4 regions of the Bacillus sp. AK124 genome follow, and region 2 is predicted to be linked to each of the others. Evidence: predicted binding sites of a transcription regulator. Region 2 holds the regulator's gene; each other region holds the start of a gene.
What was found. Region 2 encodes Rex, which represses fermentation and respiration genes when NADH is low (regulators of the CRP and FNR family bind a similar motif). Its sites were predicted from a motif close to TTGTGAAATATTTCACAA; they were not measured.
Positions count from the first base shown of each region.

Region 1: the regulator Rex is predicted to act here: its motif matches at 2,715-2,732, upstream of M1E06_RS01135 (formate/nitrite transporter family protein).
Region 3: the regulator Rex is predicted to act here: its motif matches at 2,759-2,776, upstream of arcA (arginine deiminase).
Region 4: the regulator Rex is predicted to act here: its motif matches at 2,279-2,296, upstream of ric (iron-sulfur cluster repair di-iron protein).

Region 1 is NZ_CP096378.1:240,427-245,418, forward strand. It holds gene M1E06_RS01125 (NAD-dependent malic enzyme) at 33-1,364, shown strand; gene M1E06_RS01130 (DUF1259 domain-containing protein) at 1,382-1,771, opposite strand; gene M1E06_RS01135 (formate/nitrite transporter family protein) at 1,856-2,644, opposite strand; gene M1E06_RS01140 (cytochrome ubiquinol oxidase subunit I) at 3,435-4,841, shown strand; gene cydB (cytochrome d ubiquinol oxidase subunit II) at 4,828-4,992, shown strand, end outside.
Region 2 is NZ_CP096378.1:3,661,909-3,666,900, reverse strand. It holds gene M1E06_RS18435 (ABC-F family ATP-binding cassette domain-containing protein) at 1-786, opposite strand, end outside; gene moaC (cyclic pyranopterin monophosphate synthase MoaC) at 933-1,439, shown strand; gene M1E06_RS18425 (redox-sensing transcriptional repressor Rex) at 1,443-2,087, shown strand; gene M1E06_RS18420 (twin-arginine translocase TatA/TatE family subunit) at 2,126-2,299, shown strand; gene tatC (twin-arginine translocase subunit TatC) at 2,306-3,082, shown strand; gene M1E06_RS18410 (YdiK family protein) at 3,127-3,318, opposite strand; gene M1E06_RS18405 (CPBP family intramembrane glutamic endopeptidase) at 3,318-4,052, opposite strand; gene groES (co-chaperone GroES) at 4,278-4,562, shown strand; gene groL (chaperonin GroEL) at 4,607-4,992, shown strand, end outside.
Region 3 is NZ_CP096378.1:211,517-216,508, forward strand. It holds gene arcD (arginine-ornithine antiporter) at 1-345, opposite strand, end outside; gene argF (ornithine carbamoyltransferase) at 399-1,406, opposite strand; gene arcA (arginine deiminase) at 1,436-2,671, opposite strand; gene argR (arginine repressor) at 2,936-3,376, opposite strand; guanidine-I (ykkC/yxkD leader) riboswitch at 3,546-3,652, shown strand; gene M1E06_RS01010 (YitT family protein) at 3,737-4,573, shown strand; gene M1E06_RS01015 (YfjD family protein) at 4,778-4,992, shown strand, end outside.
Region 4 is NZ_CP096378.1:2,274,242-2,279,233, reverse strand. It holds gene M1E06_RS11310 (nitric-oxide reductase large subunit) at 1-1,455, shown strand, start outside; gene ric (iron-sulfur cluster repair di-iron protein) at 1,500-2,213, opposite strand; gene M1E06_RS11300 (DUF1360 domain-containing protein) at 2,379-2,750, shown strand; gene M1E06_RS11295 (cellulase family glycosylhydrolase) at 3,176-4,723, shown strand; gene M1E06_RS11290 (YnfE family protein) at 4,822-4,992, shown strand, end outside.

The sequences.
Region 1 (4,992 bases), 910 kb from region 2:
GATTTTAAAACAATTGATGGAGGTATTCTGTTATGAATGGCAACAATATTATTCGGAATTTGATGCTGGAAATCCCTTCAGCACCAGGAAACCTTGGAAAGGTGACAACGGCGATCGGCCTTGCCGGCGGTGATATCGGAGAGGTTGAAACGATCAAGGTGGGGCCGAATTATACGATGCGGAACATTACGGTTCAAGTTGAGCATGAAGAACAGCTTACCGAGATCCTTGAAGTGATCCGCAACTTAAAAGAAGGCATCCATCTTCATACCGTTTCAGACGACGTACTGGCTGCCCATGAAGGCGGCAAGATCCGCGTGAAAAGCAAGATGCCGATCCGCTCGCTCGCTGATCTGCGGCGGGTGTATACGCCGGGTGTCGCGAATGTGTGCGAGCTTATTAAAGAAGAGCCGCAAAAAGCGAATATCTATACAGGCATCGGCAATTCGGTTGCAATTGTAACGGACGGTACGGCCATCCTAGGCTTGGGAGACATTGGGCCTGTGGCGGGAATGCCTGTTATGGAAGGGAAGGCCGCGCTTTTCGACCAGCTTGCAGACATCAGCGGAGTTCCGATTCTGCTTGATACGAATGATCCTGACGAAATCGTGCGGACGGTTAAAAACATTGCGCCCGGATTTAGCGGTATTTTGCTTGAAGACATCGGTTCACCGCATTGTTTTGAAATCGAAGAGCGCCTGAAAAACGACCTGAATATTCCGGTCATGCATGACGACCAGCACGGTACTGCGGTGGTGACACTGGCGGCCGCCATTTCAGCCGCCAAGAGTGCAGGGGTCGATCTGAAGCAGGCCCATGTCGGCCAAATCGGCCTGGGTGCGGCAGGGGTCGCGATCTGCAGAATGTTTATGGCATATGGGGTAAAACGTGTCATCGGAACGGATAAATCGCTTGAGGCGATGGCGCGTTTAGAGAACTATGGCGGCCATGCGGCTGAAAGCATCGAAGAATTGATGGAAAGCTGCGATATCATCGTCGCGACAACCGGCGTTCCGGGATTGATCAATAAGAAATGGGTTCGGGAAGGCCAGGTGATTTTGGCTCTGTCCAATCCGAAGCCGGAGATTGAGCCTGAGGATGCGCTCGAGGCCGGGGCAGCCTACGCTGCGGATGGACGGTCTGTCAACAATGTGCTGGGGTTCCCCGGTATTTTCAGGGGCGTGTTAAATGCCGGAGCGGAATCGATCAGCCACCCGATGCTGGTCGCGGCCGCCGAAGCGATCGCATCCTGCACAAAACAAGGCGATCTTGTGCCTGATCCGCTGAATCCTGATGTTCACGAGATTGTGGCCAAAGCAGTCGAAAGGGTCGCACTTTCAGAAATGGGAAAAATGAACGGATAAAGAAAACAGCTGCTGCTTTATCGCAATACGGATAAAGCGGCAGCTGTTTTTCTTGCGAATGTTAACGGCGGTTCTACAGATTGAAAATGAATATATAAAATATTCGGTTTTGTAAAAATCCAATGATTGTGGAGAGCGCTGATGATGATGCCTTGATCGACAAGCTTTTTTGTAAACAACGGAATTTCTTCAGGCAAAATGGCAACTTCGGCCATATTCAAGGCGATTCCGTTTTGATCGAGCGACTCGAACATGACTTCTTCCATGCCGACTCCCCGGCTTGGCCTTCCTTGAATCGTGACGCGCAAATTCCGTTTGATGCTGACAGAACAGACACCGTGTTCAATGTGCGGCTCCCCATTTAAAATATGTCCAAACTGCTGGCAAAGCGAATGAAAACTTTGCATCTGCTGAACCTCCATTTTTAAAGTTACCACGATTTTATGAAGGGAACCCGCATATTTAGAATCCTTTAAAAATGGACAATCTTTTTATTTGATGATTTCTTCACCGCCCGGCTTGTTTGCATAGTGGTACATGAAGCCCATCATAAACGCGCCTCCGATCAGGTTCCCGAGGGTTACCGGAATCAAGTTATGGATTGCGCCTGCAATCGAAATCGTATCCGGATGCTCGGTGACCAGAGAGACGGCAAAAGTGGCCATGTTCGCGATGCTGTGTTCATAACCGGAAATAAAGAAAGTAAAAACAAACAGCATCATAGAGAACATTTTCGCTCCGTCTCCTTTTTGCGCCATCGGAACAAAGAACGCAAGGCAGACTAGCCAGTTACACAAAATCGCTTTGAAAAACAATTCGGTCACCGGTGTATTCATTTTATGCTCCGCCACGCTAAGTATAAAGCCGGTGGAAGAAGGATCCTTAAATAAACCGGTCGCAAAGATGAGGCCTGCGAAAAACACGGCGCCCATTAAATTTCCTGCATAGCTGAACATCCACAGCTTGATAACAGCGGGCCAACGCATTTTTTTACGAAGCGCAGCCAATGTATAATAAAATGTATTTCCCGTAAATAAATCTCCTCCGCCATAGACGATCAGAATGATGGCGCCCCCGAATGTGATTGCTGCAATTGGATATGTGAACGGAGAATGTTCAACATAAAATAGATTCCCCGTTTTAAACGCTACAATGACTCCGAACCCGATAAACATACTGGCCAGCATAGCTCGTAAAAGATAACGAAGCGGGCTTTGCATAAAGATGCTTTGCTTTTTTAAGGCAAGCTCTTCGACTAGAACAAGTGATTTTGATTCCATGTTTTCCACCACCATCAAGTGTTTACTTAAGAAGTATCTATCATAAATACAAACTAAGTATAGCAGGATATTGTGAAACATTTCACAAATTTTGTGTACTTTGTTTGAACAAATGTATGGTTCGATTTTCATAGAATAAACAAGGTATCGTTATTGTTTATTTTTAAGTAATAAATATTCCATCCATTCGTAAAAGCCTGAGGGAGCGATGTTTCAAAGATAGCTCGACAGGGAGGGATACGGCAGCAAGCAGGTTAAATGCGCAGTGCAATCAGCTGGTGCTGTATGAAAGCATAGATGAAGGACGTGCGCAAAAGGCTGAGGGAAGATTTCACAGATTGGACAAAATAGCAGGACTTTCCGTCAGGCGTTTTCAAACTGAAGGAAAGCGCCGAATTTGTTTAATTGCATATAACGGTATTCTTTTGATCCGCAAGGCTTTGCGCAGAGAATCGCAATCGTTGAATGACGAAATGCTCCGCGGGAATGAGGGGCATTTTTCTCATGCTGATTTAGTTCTTGTTAACCACCGCGTCACAAAATATCTATAATTTCTTCGGATAATTGTCACAATGACATCCATAAATTAGGGAATATGTACTTTATTTAAGAAGGGATTCGCGGTAAAGTACAGGTATAAATAACCATCCGGATAATAACGGAACATCAATGTGGGCCAAGGTCACCCTTTTGTCTGTGATCATATTCATAAGATTCATGTGAAACTTTGAGCAAGGGTGATGCCATTCGGCAACGGTCCGGCTAGAACAAAGAGGAGGAGACTGGAACAGTGGACGAACTCATTTTGGCAAGATTTCAATTTGCTTCAACAACGATCTTTCACTTTATTTTTGTACCGATGTCAATCGGGCTTGTCTTTATGGTTGCTTTAATGGAAACTCTATACGTCGTAAAGAAAAAAGACATTTACAGAACGATGGCTAAATTTTGGGGGCACTTATTTTTAATTAATTTTGCAGTCGGTGTGGTCACCGGGATTCTACAGGAATTTCAGTTCGGAATGAACTGGTCGGAGTACTCCCGCTTTGTCGGTGATGTATTCGGCGCTCCGCTCGCGGTGGAGGCGCTGCTTGCTTTCTTTATGGAATCGACGTTTATCGGTTTGTGGATATTTGGCTGGGATCGGCTTCCGAAGAAGATCCATTTGCTGTCCATCTGGCTTGTTTCGCTTGGAACGATCATGTCGGCGTTTTGGATTTTAGCGGCCAACTCGTTTATGCAGGAGCCTGTCGGATTCGCGATCAAAAACGGCCGCGCGGAAATGACCGATTTCTTTGCGATTATTAAAAATCCGCAGCTATGGGTTGAATTTCCGCACGTCATTTTCGGTGCGCTTGCCACCGGAGCGTTTTTCATTGCCGGTGTCAGCGCGTATAAAATGCTGAAAAAACAGGAATTGCTCTTTTTTAAAAAATCCTTTCAAATCGCGATGATTGTGGCGCTTGTTTCCGGCATCGGCGTAGCGTTCAGCGGACATGAGCAGGCCCAGCATCTGATGAAGAGCCAGCCGATGAAAATGGCTGCCAGCGAAGCGCTTTGGGATGACAGCGGCGATCCTGCAGCTTGGACGGTGCTTGCGAACATTGACGCGGACAAGCAGGAAAACAAATCAGAGCTCAGCATCCCGTATGCGCTTAGCTATTTGGCTTATAAACAATTCAGCGGCGATGTGCCCGGAATGAAGACGCTGCAAAAGCAATATGAAGAAAAATACGGAGAAGGAAATTATATTCCGCCGGTGAAAACGACGTTCTGGAGCTTCAGAATCATGGCCGGCTCAGGACTTTTAATGATCGTTGCCGCTTTGACTGGCCTCTATCTCAGCTTCCGTAAAAGACTTGAAACAAGCAAATGGTTTTTGCGGACGATGGTGGCTTTAATCGCCTTTCCATTCATTGCAAATACGGCGGGGTGGATCATGACTGAAATCGGACGCCAGCCGTGGACGGTGTTCGGTATTTTGACAACGGCGCAGTCCGTGTCGCCGAACGTATCAGCGGGAATGCTGCTGTTTTCCGTCATCGCGTTTACAGCGATTTATCTTGTACTGGCGCTCGTTCTTGTCTACTTGTTTGTGCGGGAGATTAAAAAAGGGGCTGCACACCATGACCACCATCATGACGATTCCGTATCGACAGACCCGTTTGATCAGGAGGTTTACCATGGTATCTCTTAATGAACTTTGGTTTATATTAGTCGCTGTGCTGTTCATCGGTTTTTTCTTTCTTGAAGGTTTTGATTTCGGCGTCGGAATGGCGACCCGGTTTCTCGGGCGCAACGAGCTTGAACGGAGGGTGATGATCAATACGATCGGCCCTTTCTGGGAT
Region 2 (4,992 bases):
ATAAAGCTTTGTTTCCTTTTCCAGCTGTTCGGCTTTTAATTGGAGATAAGAGCTGTAGTTCCCGGTATATTTTTTGCTTTGGGACCGGCTGATCTCGTAAACTTGGGTAACCACTTTGTCAAGAAAGTACCTGTCATGGGAAACGATTAAAATCGCTCCGCTGTAATTTTGCAAATATTGTTCAAGCCATGTCAGGGTATCGATATCCAAGTGGTTTGTCGGTTCGTCCAAAATGAGGAGGTCGGGTTTTGTCAAAAGCATTTTTCCGAGGGCAAGCCTTGTTTTTTGACCTCCGCTTAAGTCCTGGACGCGGACGGAGTCGTCAAATCCCGCAAAGCCGAGCCCGTGCATGACGGATCTGACCTCTGCCTCATATTGGTAGCCGCCTTTGTCCTTGAACTCCTGCTGAAGCCTGTCATACGTCTTCATCAATGATTCAAGCATGTCCGGTCCGGCCTGCGCCATCTTTTCCTCGATCGCGCGCATTTCTTTTTCCATTTTTTTTAGAAAATCAAATACCGACAGCAATTCCTCTTTGAGCGTCAGCTTGGAATCGAGGCCGGAATGCTGGTCAAGGTAGCCCATCGTCAAATCTTTCGGCTTGATGATGTCCCCCTTTTCATATGAAAGTTTTCCTGCGATAATCTTTAGAAGAGTCGATTTTCCGGCGCCGTTGCGTCCGACGATCGCAATCCGGTCCCGAGATCTGACTTCGAGTTTTATATTCGTTAAAATCGTATCGGCTCCAAACGATTTTGAAAGTTGGTTCACTTGTAAAATCATCATGATCTTTCACCTCTTGTCTGCTATTTTAAGTGTAGCCTATCACTGCGCAGTCAGCAAACAATTAAGTGAACTCTGGAAGATTTTAGCCAAAGAAAAAGACAGAATGAAAAAAATAGTGTATGATCGTTATAAGGAGAGTTCAGAACATGAATGAGTTTACACATTTTAATGAACAAGGCAGAGCCAAGATGGTTGATATAAGCGAAAAGGAAGCTTCAGTACGCACAGCTGCGGCTGTTTCAAGCGTGTCTATGAATCGAACAGTACATGAAAAAATCAAAAACCGGGAAATCGGAAAGGGCGATGTATTGGCGGTGGCGCAAGTGGCCGGAATCATGGCCGCAAAACAGACATCCGCCATCATCCCGATGTGCCATCCGATCGCTCTGAAAGGAGTCGACATCGCCTTTCGCTGGGAGGAGAAAGAACAGAAGAGCATCCTGCATATTCAATCTAAAGTGAAGACCAAAGGGAGCACAGGTGTGGAAATGGAAGCGTTAACTTCGGCCTCCGTATGTGCGCTGACCGTATATGACATGTGCAAAGCGGCGGATAAGGGAATGGTGATAGGACCGACCTTTCTTCTCGAAAAGACAGGCGGGAAAAACGGTGACTATAAAAGGGAAAAAGCTGATGTAGACATGGAGGATTAGTTTATGAACATGGATCATTCAAAAATTCCGCAAGCGACAGCGAAACGGTTGCCATTATATTATCGTTTTTTAAAAAACCTTCATGCATCCGGAAAACAGCGTGTATCTTCCGCTGAGCTGAGCGATGCCGTCAAAGTCGATTCTGCGACCATCCGCAGGGACTTCTCGTACTTCGGCGCGCTCGGAAAAAAAGGATACGGCTACAATGTCAATTATTTGCTGTCCTTTTTCAGAAAGACGCTTGATCAGGATGAAATGACGAACGTAACGCTCATTGGCGTGGGGAATTTGGGGACAGCCTTTCTCCATTACAATTTTATCAAAAATAATAATACAAAAATCGCCATGGCGTTTGACATCAATGAGGAAAAAATCGGAACCGAGGTCGGCGGTGTTCCCGTCTATGATCTGAATAGACTTGAAGAGCATATGACGGATGATATCCCCGTCGCCATTTTGACGGTACCGGCTCAAGCCGCACAGTCGATTACAGACAGGCTGGTGGCGCTTGGCATTAAAGGCATTCTTAATTTCACGCCGGCCCGCTTGAATGTGCCGGAACACATTCGCATTCATCATATAGATTTGGCGGTTGAACTTCAGTCGCTGGTGTATTTCATGAAACATTATTCAATGCAGGAAAAGTAAAACGGAAAACGAAAAATAAAGGAAAGGGGGCAGGCTTTATGCCAATCGGTCCTGGAAGCTTTATTTTAATTGTCGTGGTGGCGCTTTTGATATTCGGCCCGAAAAAACTTCCCGAGCTGGGAAGAGCGGCGGGAAACACGCTGAGGGAGTTTAAGAATGCGACAAAAGGTTTGGCTGACGACGATTCCGATAAAAAGAAAGAAGATCAGTAGGATAGGATGACATTTATGAAGGAAAGAGAAATGTCGCTGATAGAACATATCACAGAACTACGCAGACGGCTTGTGATCACTTTTTTCTTTTTTGTTTTATTTGTTGTGGCAGGCTTTTTATTGGCAAAGCCGCTGATTATCTATCTGCAGCAGACGGATGAAGCAAAGCTGCTGACGCTCAACGCGTTCAAGCTGACCGATCCTTTATTTGTGTACGTGCAGTTCGCTTTCATCATCGGCGCCGTCTTGACTTCGCCGCTTGTTTTATACCAGCTGTGGGCTTTCATTAGCCCGGGGCTGTATGAAAAAGAACGAAAAGTGACGCTCAGCTATATTCCGATATCGATTATTCTTTTTTTAGGCGGCATTGCCTTTTCTTACTTTATTTTATTTCCGTTTGTCGTGGACTTTATGACGAGAGTCTCAGATGATCTGAATGTCAACCAGGTCATCGGAATACACGAATATTTTCAGTTTCTGCTTCAGTTGACGCTTCCTTTTGGCTTATTGTTTCAGATGCCTGTGGTCATCATGTTTATCACAAGGCTCGGCCTCGTGACGCCGATGTTTTTGGCGAAAATCAGAAAATACGCATATTTTGTGTTGTTCGTCATCGCGGCCCTCATTACACCGCCTGAGCTTTTGTCGCATTTAATGGTCTCAGTGCCATTGCTCATTCTTTATGAAATCAGTATCGTGATTTCAAGAATATCCTACAGGCAGGCGCAAAAAACAATGATTCAAGAGGAAAATCAAGCGTTTTTGAACGACCATACTAAATAAGAGCCATTCTTTTTCAGAATGGCTCTTTTCCTTCACAAAAAAGGCTATTGATCTTTTCGTTTCATCTTGCCGGCCAGGGCGAACATTTTAAAGGAAATGCTGATATTATAGGCTGCGAAAAGCATCAGCAGGATCGTGTAAAAAGACCACATGCTTCCGGGCGAGGTTGCCGCCAGATATGTAAACAGCACACCCGTTAATAAATAAATCGCTCCCCAGAATTTAGGGCTTCTCATCATAGAAATCCTCCAATAATCATTTGCATTTTCTCGACGTGTTTCAAATATTCTTCAATAGGCTCCCGGAATGTCTGCAGTAAGACGACGAGCGTATTCATGGCGACATGGGCGAAAATAGGCACGATAATCCGGTTGGTTCTGACATATAAAAAGGAGAATGTGAATCCCATTGCTGTATAAATGAGCAGATGGCTGAAATCCAAATGGACGACCGAGAAGAGCACCGAACTGAACAAAGCGGCAATGAAAAAATTCGTTTTCTCATAGATTGCACCGAAAATGATCTTTCTGAAAATGATTTCTTCAAGAATCGGTCCGAATACAGAAGAGACAAACACCATCAGCGGCAATGCGGTGATGATTTCCATGATCCGCTGCGTATTTTCCGATTCCGGGTTGACCCCGAACAAGTACATTTCGATCGAAGCGGCAATTGACTGCGAAAACAAAGCGAGAAAAACGCCGGCTACCGCCCATCCGATTGACGCTCCAACCGATGCTTTCGGGCGGTTGCGAAGCGTCGTCTTCGGCACCGTCCGCAAAATCAGCAGCACGATAACGAGACAGAGGGTAAACGCGATGACAGACCAGACGCCTGTCAATGTAAGCTGGGCTTCAGCCTTTGGCTGTCCTTTGCCCACTCCCAAAAAGTAAAGAAGAGGCAAGCCGACAGCGGCCGACAATTGCATGAGAACGTATGCCAATATAATAAACCAGTATTGTTTTCTCAAGCTTTATGTACTCCTTTTCTAAAAATCTAATTCAGACTATGTTTATTGTAACACACTCTTTTTAAATTATAGGATGATAAGGACATGCGGAGAAATGTAAGCGCAAAAAAATTTGACCTTATCACTTGAAATTGCCTGGGAGATTCTTTATTATAAGAATTGTGTTAGCACTCACCGAGTGCGAGTGCTAAAATTACATATGAAAATATTGAGGAGGTTGTTTCATTGTTAAAGCCATTAGGTGATCGCGTTGTCATTGAGCTCGTTGAGTCTGAAGAAAAAACTGCCAGCGGAATCGTACTTCCTGACTCCGCAAAAGAAAAACCACAAGAGGGTAAAGTGGTTGCAGCCGGTTCAGGCCGTGTGTTAGAGAGCGGAGAGCGCGTTGCATTAGAAGTTAAAACAGGCGACCGCATCATCTTCTCAAAATATGCAGGTACCGAAGTGAAATATGAAGGTACTGACTACTTAATCTTGCGTGAAAGCGACATTTTAGCTGTTATCGGCTAAGTCATAAATAAAAACGAGACAATTATATAGGAGGTTCGAATAACATGGCAAAAGATATTAAGTTTAGCGAAGAAGCCCGCCGTTCAATGCTGCGCGGTGTAGATGCATTGGCGGATGCTGTAAAGGTAACTTTGGGACCTAAAGGACGCAACGTCGTTCTTGAGAAAAAATTCGGTTCTCCATTAATCACAAACGACGGTGTTACCATCGCGAAAGAAATCGAGCTTGAAGACGCGTTCGAAAACATGGGCGCAAAGCTTGTTGCTGAAGTTGCGAGCAAAACAAACGATGTTGCCGGTGACGGTACAACAACAGCGACAGTTCTAGCTCAAGCGATGATTCGCGAAGGTCTTAAAAACGTAACTGCCGGCGCTAACCCTGTAGGCGTGCGCAAAGGTATCGAGCAGGCTGTGGCTGTAGCGGTTGAAAG
Region 3 (4,992 bases), 880 kb from region 2:
GAAATATCCGACTGCGCTGAACAGCAGCGTTCCGTATGCGACATTGCCGAGAAGGGCTGCGAACCAGTACCCCCAGCCGCTGTTAAACCCCATAAAATGGCCGAATCCTTCCCGCGCATAAGTGAAAATACCGCCGTCTAAATCAGGCCTTTTCGTGGTCAAGTTTTGGAAAGAGAAGGCCAGGGCAATCATGCCGACTCCGGTGATGATCCAGCCGATTAAAATGGCTCCCGCCCCCGCTCCTGAAGCCATGTCGCTTGCAAGGTTGAAGGCGCCCCCGCCGATCATCGATCCGATGACAAGCGCGATAAGTGCAAACAGCCCAAGTTTCTTTTCTTCCGCCATTTTTGTCACCTCATTCGGTTTAGAATGGAAAAGGGAATGAGCCCCTTTTCCTGTCAGTCAAGATCGCCGAGTGTCGCTGCCATGACAGCTTTAATTGTGTGCATGCGGTTTTCAGCTTCATCGAACACTTTAGAGTGTTTGCTGCGGAACACTTCGTCCGTCACTTCCATTTCTTTAAGGCCGTGCTGATCGTAAACGTTTTGTCCGTAAGTTGTATGAAGGTCGTGGAAGGCAGGCAGACAGTGCAGGAAGATGACGTTATCGTTTCCTGTTTTCTTGACGAGATCCATATTCACTTGATAAGGCTTGAGCAGTTTGATCCTTTCAGCGAACTTGTCTTCTTCTCCCATGGATACCCAGACGTCCGTATACAGAACGTCGGCTCCGGACACGGCTTCATCTGTATCGCTTGTGACGGTGATTTTTCCGCCGGATTCTTCGGCGAACGCTTCCGCCATTTTAACGATGTCTTGATCAGGGAACAGCTCTTGAGGCGAGCAGATTCTCACGTCCATGCCGACTTTGGCGCCGCCGATGAGCAGGCTGTTTGCGACGTTGTTACGGCCGTCGCCGATATAGGTGAGTTTGATCCCTTTTACGCGTCCCGTATGTTCTTTCACTGTCATAAAGTCCGCAAGCATCTGCGTCGGATGCCATAAATCGGTCAGCCCGTTCCATACCGGCACACCGGAATGCTCTGCCAGGGAAATCACTTTTTCATGTTCAAATCCGCGGAATTCAATTCCGTCGAACATGCGGCCGAGAACTTTGGCTGTGTCTTCGATCGATTCTTTTTTGCCGAGCTGAATGTCGTCTTTTCCCAAATATTCGGGATGCGCACCGAGGTCGATACAGGCTGTCGTGAAAGCGCAGCGCGTTCTTGTAGAAGGCTTTTCAAACAGCAAAGCGATGTTTTTACCTTCCAAATAGCGATGCTTGATGCCTTGCGCTTTTTTTTCTTTTAATTTTTGGGCGAGATCGAGCAAATAGAGGATTTCTTCTTCGGAAAAATCTTTTTCAGCTAAGTAGCTTCTGCCTTTTAAATCAATCGTTTGGTTCATGGATCTCTCTCCTTTTTCTTTAGGTTTGGCTATTTCACATCTTCGCGATAGAGCGGCATGCTCATGCAGCGCGGGCCGCCGCGTCCTCTTGAAAGCTCCCCGCTCGGGATTTCGATAACTTTAATGCCCTGTTCTCTCAAACATTCGTTAGAAATGTAATTCCGGTCATAGGTGACGACGACACCAGGAGCGATCGCGAGTGTATTGGAACCGTCATTCCACTGCTCCCTGGCTGAAGCGATTTCGTCTCCGCCGCCGCAGAAGATCAAGTTGACATCTGAAAGGCCGAGCGTTCTTTTTAGCACTTCCGGCAGATTGTGTTCTTCAGTCGTACGAATGTCGTCTGCCGTTTCCCCTCTCTCAAGAACGAAGATCCGCATGTCTCCTTCAGGCCCCTGGATGGCGGGATGGATCGTGAATTGATCTCGGTCAACCATCGTGAAGACGGTATCTAAATGCATAAAGGCTCTGCTCTTCGGTATTTCGACGGCCAGTACGCGGCGAATCCGGCTCTGCCGCTGAAATAAGTTCCGGACAAGACGCTCGATCGCCTGAGCCGTTGTCCGTTCTGATACCCCGATCGCTACGGTATCTTCATTTAAGACAAGCTCATCTCCGCCTTCGATATTGAATTTGAAATCACGGTCAAGCCAAACCGGAATCTCATGTCCTTTAAAACGCGGGTGGTGATTGATAATGTAGCGCATAAACAGCGACTCTCTCCTGCGAGCAGGCTCTTTCATTTTGTTGATGGTCAGTCCGCTTCCGATGGCGGCCGCCGGATCTCTTGTGAAGTAAAGGTTTGGCATCGGATCGAGATAAAATGGATAATGGTCTTCCATCAGCTCATGAAGATGCGATTTCTTTTCGCGTTCCAGCTCATTTTTTCGAATGCCGCTCATCACATGTTCGACCATCGAATCGGCGTCAAAGGTGAGCAAGAACTCTTTCAGTCTGTCGTAAGCGCCGTTGATATCTGCTTTGCTTTCCGTTAACAGCTCATCGATAAACCGCTCGCGGATGAAAGCGTCATCCAGGGCTTCAGCCGTCAGCTTTTCTAAATAAAGAACTTCAACTCCCTGTTTCTTTAACGTTTCTGCAAATTGGTCATGCTCTTTTTGCACCGCTGGCAAAAAGGGAATATCGTCAAAGAGAAGCCTTTCCAGATATTCGGGTGTGAGGTTTTCCAGTTCCCGACCGGGCCGCTTCAGCATGACGGTTTTCAAAGGGCCGATTTCAGAGTAAACGTGTATCGGTGTTGTCATGATCATCCCGCCTCCTAAGCTCTTTTTGTTACATGTACAGCTTAAAACAGGAAGGAAAAGCGCGATGTGAAAGCGATAACAACGAAAACGTGATATATTTCACATGTTTTTTGATGAAGCAAAAACAAAAATGAATAATTATGATAAATCGAAAATGAGTCCTTGCAGGAGCAGAGAATAGAACGTATAAAACGTGTATATTTTTAAAGGGGATTTTTTGAAAAAATTTTTTTTGAGGGAAAAAAGCTGATCCGGATGGCCGGATCAGCATAAGTGATCACAAAATGATTGGGCTGCCTCAGGCGATTGGGAAATCACAAGGCATGTATCGTTCCCGCATATACAGCCCAGCATTTCCGGGCTTCCCAGCTTATCAAGAAGGACGCCGATGGCATGGGCGTTGCCGGGCATTGTTTTAATAATGATCAAGTTGTCCGTCCGATGCACATGCAGGACAACGTCGGAGATTTTATCTTTTAATATTTTGGAAGGGTTGATGGATAAGGAAGCATTTGTCGTGTAGACAAGCTTTCCGTTTTCACCGGGCTGTTTCACAAGATACATTTCTTTAATATCGCGGGAAATGGTAGACTGCGAAACGGCGATGCCCCGTTTTTCCAGCAGGGATGCCAGCTGTTCCTGATTTTCTACCGGATGTTCGAGAATGGTTTGCTTGATGAGCCATTGCCGTTTTTGTTTGTTCATAAGAGCGCCTCCCAGGCAAAACACGTATATCTATTATTATAGGACGGTTTTATCGTCGGCAGATGGAAGCTATTTTACAAAAAAACAAATCTTTCAGGCTGTTAAAGGGGTTGATAGACCCCAAAATTTCACTTATAATGCTTGAAGATGACAAATTGATAACAGAGAAAAGGTGGTTTTCTAGGGTTCCGCAGTGGGTTCCGCGCTGGTCTGGTCCGAGAGAAAACACATAGCGAAGATATCGTTATGACACGGTGGGATAAAAGCCCAGGAGTTTTTGCTCTTAATCAAAGAGCTTCTCTCCGGGGCTTTTTTACTTTTTACAGGAAATCGACTACGAATAAGGAAGGGGATGCAGTTATGAAAAAGAAAGCAATGGATATGATCCTGATTGTTATAGGCGCATTTTTCTTTGCGTTAGCCGTGAATCTGTTCGCCATCCCGAATGACTTGGGAGAAGGCGGCGTCACGGGGATCACGCTGATTTTATACTACGTTTTTGAATGGTCTCCGGGCATCACAAACTTTGTGCTGAACGGCATTCTTCTGATTATCGGCTATCGCTTTTTGGATAAAAAAACGACGATTTATACCATCATTGCGGTGGCGGCCAATTCATTTTTTCTGCATGTTACTGAAGATTGGACGGTGCCGGCTGATGAAGTGATCATCAGCACGATCTTTGCCGGGGTATTTGCCGGCGTCGGCATCGGCATGATCATCCGTGTCGGCGGAACCACTGCCGGGTCTGCGATTCTCGCGAGAATCGCCAATAAATATTTCGACTGGAACATCAGCTATGCCTTGCTGATGATCGATTTAGTTGTCGTGTTCAGTTCCTACTTTATCATTGGTGCTGAAAAGCTGATGTTTACGATTGTCATGCTGTACATCGCCACAAAGGTCATGGATTTCATTATCGAAGGGCTCAACACGAAAAAAGCGATCACGATCATTTCTGAGCATAAAAACGAGATCGCCGCGCAGGTCAATACCTTGATGGACCGCGGCGTCACGATATTAACGGGACGCGGACACTATACGGGCGATTCCAAAGAAATTCTATACATTGTCATTAATAAACAAGAGCTGTCCATGCTCAAGAAAATTATAAGAAGCACAGATAAAAAAGCATTTGTCATCATCCACGATGTCAGGGATGTATTCGGCGAAGGATTTGTTGATATTTCAAAATAGGGGAAGGCTGCCGGCAGATGGCCGGGAGTCTTTTTGTATTCATCGGGTCGTGATTAGGGACAGATCGTCTGCTGATTGGACGAATACGTGATCATTCACACTGCAAGTTTTATGCAGAAACCGGTTTCTGTGGTAAGGTAGATTGTGGCATGAATATCATTAATATAGAAATCCGCTTGCTGAAGTAAAGGAGGTCTATTATTTTTGGAACAGGAAGAAAAAAAACCAATTGATGTGAAAAGCCGAATGTTCTTTAGAGTATGGGCTTTTGCGGGGACGGCAGGTTTCGGATTGGTCGGATTGTGGCTCTTTTATGAAGCAATAAAACTCGAATCGAAATATTCATTGCTTTACCTGGGAGTCGGACTTTTCGGGATCATCTATGGTTTGATTACTTTTCTAATGATATTTCCGGCATT
Region 4 (4,992 bases), 1.4 Mb from region 2:
AAAACCGGAAAATATTTCGCCGTTGTGTCGCTGCTGTTTTTTGTTCAGGCCATGTTCGGAGCTTTGCTTGCCCACTATTATATTGAGCCGGACAGCTTTTTTGGGATCGATTGGATCAGGGATATGTTGCCATTCAGCATATCTAAGGGATTTCACCTCCAGCTGGCGATCTTCTGGATTGCGACTTCATGGCTCGGTATGGGCATTTATGCAGCGCCGCTTGTCGGAGGCCGCGAGCCGAAAAGGCAGGGGCTGCTTGTCGATATTCTGTTTTGGGCGCTGATCGTCCTTGTCGGCGGAAGCATGGCTGGCGAATGGCTCGGAGCGAAAGGCCTTTTAGGAAACAACTGGTTCTTATTCGGCCACCAAGGAATGGAATATATTGAACTCGGCCGCTTCTGGCAGGTCATTCTCGCACTCGGCATGCTGATATGGCTGTTTATCGTTTTCAGAGGCATTAAGAGCGGCCTCAAGCGGGAATCTGATAAAGGCGGTTTGATTCATCTGCTGTTTTATTCTTCGATCGCCATTCCGCTGTTTTACGGTGCAGCCTTTTTCTTTAATCCCGGCACAAATATTACAATGTCGGATTTTTGGCGGTGGTGGATTATCCATCTTTGGGTGGAAGGGATTTTTGAAGTCTTTGCCGTCGTGGTCATCGGCTTTTTGCTCGTGCAAATGAACCTGGTTACGAAAAAATCGACCGTCAGAACGCTTTATTTTCAACTGACGATCCTGCTGGGGAGCGGTGTCATCGGGATCGGACATCATTACTATTACAACGGTTCTTCCGAAGTTTGGATCGGCCTCGGTTCCGTCTTCTCATGCCTGGAAGTGATTCCTCTTACCCTGCTTGTATTGGAAGCTTATGAACAATACAAGATGATGAAAGACGGAGGCCATCATTTCCCGTATAAAGCAACGTTCTGGTTCTTGATTTCAACGGCGATCTGGAATCTGGTCGGTGCAGGGGTATTGGGCTTTTTGATCAATCTGCCTGCTGTCAGCTATTTTGAGCACGGCCAGTTCCTGACACCTGCCCACGGGCACGGGGCGATGATGGGCGTGTACGGCATGTTTGCCATTGCTGTCTGGCTGTATACGCTACGCAATATCGCCAAAAAAGAAGCGTGGAATGATAAATGGCTGAAAATAGCCTGCTGGTCGCTGAACATCGGCTTGTTCGGAATGGTGTTTATCAATTTGTTGCCGGTCGGTTTTCTTCAATTGAAAAAAGCGTTTGAAGACGGGTACTGGAGCTCAAGGGCGCCTGAGTTTTTACAGCAGGATACGGTGCAAACGCTGCTGACTTGGAGGGCTGTGCCGGATACGATCTTTTTAGCCGGAATCGTGATTTTGGTCATATTCAGCATCAGAGCATTATTCCATCTCCGCAAACCGACGCATCAGGAAGGAGAAGCGCTTCCAGTTAAAGACATTGCTTCAGATGAATAGATAAACAAAAAGACAGAGGAAGTGAAATCCTCTGTCTTTTTATTTTATTGATTGGCTTCCGCTTCAAGCCGCGGGAACAAAATATTGTTTTCCAGGTGAATGTGCTGAAAAAGATCTGTTTCCAATTCATCAAGCTTTAAGTAAGTCAGTGTATATGTTGTGCATGCCCCTTCAGGAAGGGTATAGTCATTGGTCACTTTTCTCAGTTCCTTCAAGATGCTGCCTGCGGCTTCATGCTCTTGTTCAAGGACGTCGATCGCCTGAACCGCTTCTGCCAGGCTGTCCATTGATCGCGTCTCTTCATAGGTCGTCACTTTCGGTAAAATGAGTTCCTCTTCCTGAAAGAGATGGTGTTCCAGTTCAGTTTTCAGCTGATGGAACAATTGATGGACCTGGGCGAGTTCCGGATGATGGATGCCGTGAACCCGGTAGACTTTTGTGACAAAGCCTGATAGTTCAGGAAGCACCTCATACAGGTAAGCATGGTGCGTATGAATCACATGGTCGATCAGCTGTGAATACGGGGCTTCACTCCAGTTCGTCTCTTTTGCGTTCAATGCCTTTGTCTCTTGATATAATGTATTGATTTTTGCTAAGATCTCTTCTTCATTTAAATCCTGTTCTTTTATCGCTTCACCGATCGGGCGGTTGCCCCCGCAGCAAAAGTCGATGCGATATTCTTTCAGCAACCGGCTGGCTCTTGGAAAACGCGTAACAATATCACCTGTTTTTGTGTTTTGATCAAATACTGCTTCCATTTGTAAAACCTCCTGAAGTGTTTTTTATGCTATGGGTTAAATGTAACGGGTTCACCGATGGAAAATCGTGATCTACATCACATTCGGGAAAAATGACAGAAAAAGCAATAAGTCAGAAGAAATCGGGAAATAGCTATAGATAACTTTTCATGTTGGAGGCCTGCAATGGAGCATTTATCCTGGCTTACATTTACGATGCTGATTCTCGCCAGTTACCGGCTAACTCATTTGATTGTTTTTGACAAGATCACGGAGTTTATCCGGAAACCGTTCATGAAGAAAAAGCAGACGGTTGATGAACAAGGGCATGTAGAAACGAAAAAAGTGCCGAAATCAAACTTCGGCTATTTGCTGAATTGCTATTGGTGCGCAGGGATATGGTGCGCTTTGATCATCGCTGTCGGGTATCTGATTGTCCCAAAAACGATATTCCCGTTAATTTTAATTTTATCGGTCGCAGGTGGACAGGCGATTCTTGAAACGTTTGTCGGTGTCGCAACAAAACTTGTCAGCTTTTTCTCTGATTTAAAGAAATAAACCACTCCAAGCGGATGGTTTTATTTTTTTGACAATAAAGTGACACAAACAGCAGAGAGAACATGTCCGCTTTGTGAACTTTTTACAGCGATTTTTTCCCGGTTGCCGCATTTTAGGCAGAGGGAAGACATTATTTTGAAGAAGAATCAGGTTTTAAAATTTTGAATTGAGAGAAAAAGGAAGCACAAAGTCCCCGGTCATACTTTTTTAGCTTTTCATCATTAGCATTCAGACCTCCCATTTCATACGAAAAGAGGAAATAGATAGATTTTCAAAACGAAAAAAACGTGAAATATGGTTGATAGACAATCAATGAATAGTTTTTTTACAATCAGTAACGTGCTACAAGCCAAGAAAGGGGTGAAAATGTCTGCCAGAAAGTGTTTTTGGAAAATAACATCATTGGAGGAAAAAGAATGTCATACATGAAACGTTCCATTTCTGTCTTCATCGCCTGCTTCATGGTAGCAGCACTCGGCATCAGCGGTATCATCGCACCTAAAGCGTCTGCCGCTTCTCAAACACCCGTTGCTGTAAACGGACAGCTCACCTTGAAAGGTACGCAGCTCGTCAATCAAAAAGGAAAAGCGGTTCAGCTGAAAGGAATCAGTTCACACGGGCTGCAGTGGTATGGCGATTATGTCAACAAAGACTCGTTAAAATGGCTGAGAGACGACTGGGGCATCAATGTCTTCCGCGCGGCTATGTATACGGGTGAAGGCGGCTATATTGACAATCCGTCGGTTAAAAACAAAGTGAAGGAAGCCGTCGAAGCGGCAAAAGAACTCGGAATCTATGTGATCATCGACTGGCACATACTGAGCGACGGCAATCCAAACCAAAACAAAGCGAAAGCAAAAGAGTTTTTCAACGAAATGTCAAGGCTTTACGGCAAGACGCCAAACGTCATTTTTGAAATTGCCAACGAGCCGAACGGCGATGTCAACTGGAACCGTGACATTAAACCTTACGCTGAAGACATTTTGTCCGTGATCCGCAAAAATTCTCCGAAAAATATTGTGATCGTTGGGACAGGCACTTGGAGCCAAGATGTCAACGATGCGGCGGACAATCAGCTGAAAGACGGCAATGTTATGTACGCGCTCCATTTTTATGCGGGTACGCACGGTCAGTCTTTGCGGGATAAAGCAGACTATGCACTCAGCAAAGGAGCGCCGATTTTCGTCACAGAATGGGGAACGAGCGATGCTTCCGGAAACGGCGGTGTCTACCTCGACCAATCCAGGGAGTGGCTGAAATATTTAGACAGCAAAAAAATCAGCTGGGTAAACTGGAGCTTGTGCGACAAACAAGAGTCGTCAGCTGCTTTAAACTCCGGCGCCTCTAAAAAGGGAGGATGGTCTCAATCCGACTTATCCTCATCAGGTAAATTCGTCAGGGAAAACATCCGCAGCGGATCAAACGGTTCGTCAGGAGACTCTGGATCGGATTCGAAAGGGTCAGATCAAAAAGACCAGAAAAAGGATCAGGATAAACCAGGTCAAGACAGCGGCGCTGCAGCCAACACGATAGCAGTACAATACAGAGCGGGGGACAACAATGTAAACGGCAACCAAATCCGCCCTCAGCTCAACATTAAAAACAACAGCAAAAAAACCGTGTCTTTAAATCGAATCACTGTCCGCTATTGGTATAAAACGAATCACAAAGGACAAAATTTTGACTGCGACTATGCCCAAATCGGCTGCAGCAAACTCACGCACAAATTCGTCCAATTAAAAAAAGCGGTAAACGGAGCAGACACGTATCTTGAAGTAGGATTTAAAAACGGTACATTAGCGCCGGGTGCAAGTACAGGCGAAATCCAGATCCGTCTTCACAATGACAACTGGAGCAATTATGCCCAAATCGGCGACTATTCATTTTCTTCAGGTTCAAACACATTTAAAAATACGAAAAAAATCACGTTGTATGAGAATGGAAAACTGATTTGGGGCGCTGAACCTAAATAACGGCACTTTAACGGACACCGAATTTGGTGTCCGTTTTCGTATATATTATAATGGAAGGAATGAGGAATATTTTTGTAAACATGAAAGGAGATGGATGTATGAATGAAACATTGCAGCAATACATGATGCTTGTCAAGGAAAACTACGACACGATCAATGGACCTGATTACGCAGGCAAAGAGGAAGACATTGAAAAGCGAAAAAAACAAATCGAGCTTTACGCCAAAACGCTCCAGCAAGGTTTTTCAACAGATGACGACTATGATGAA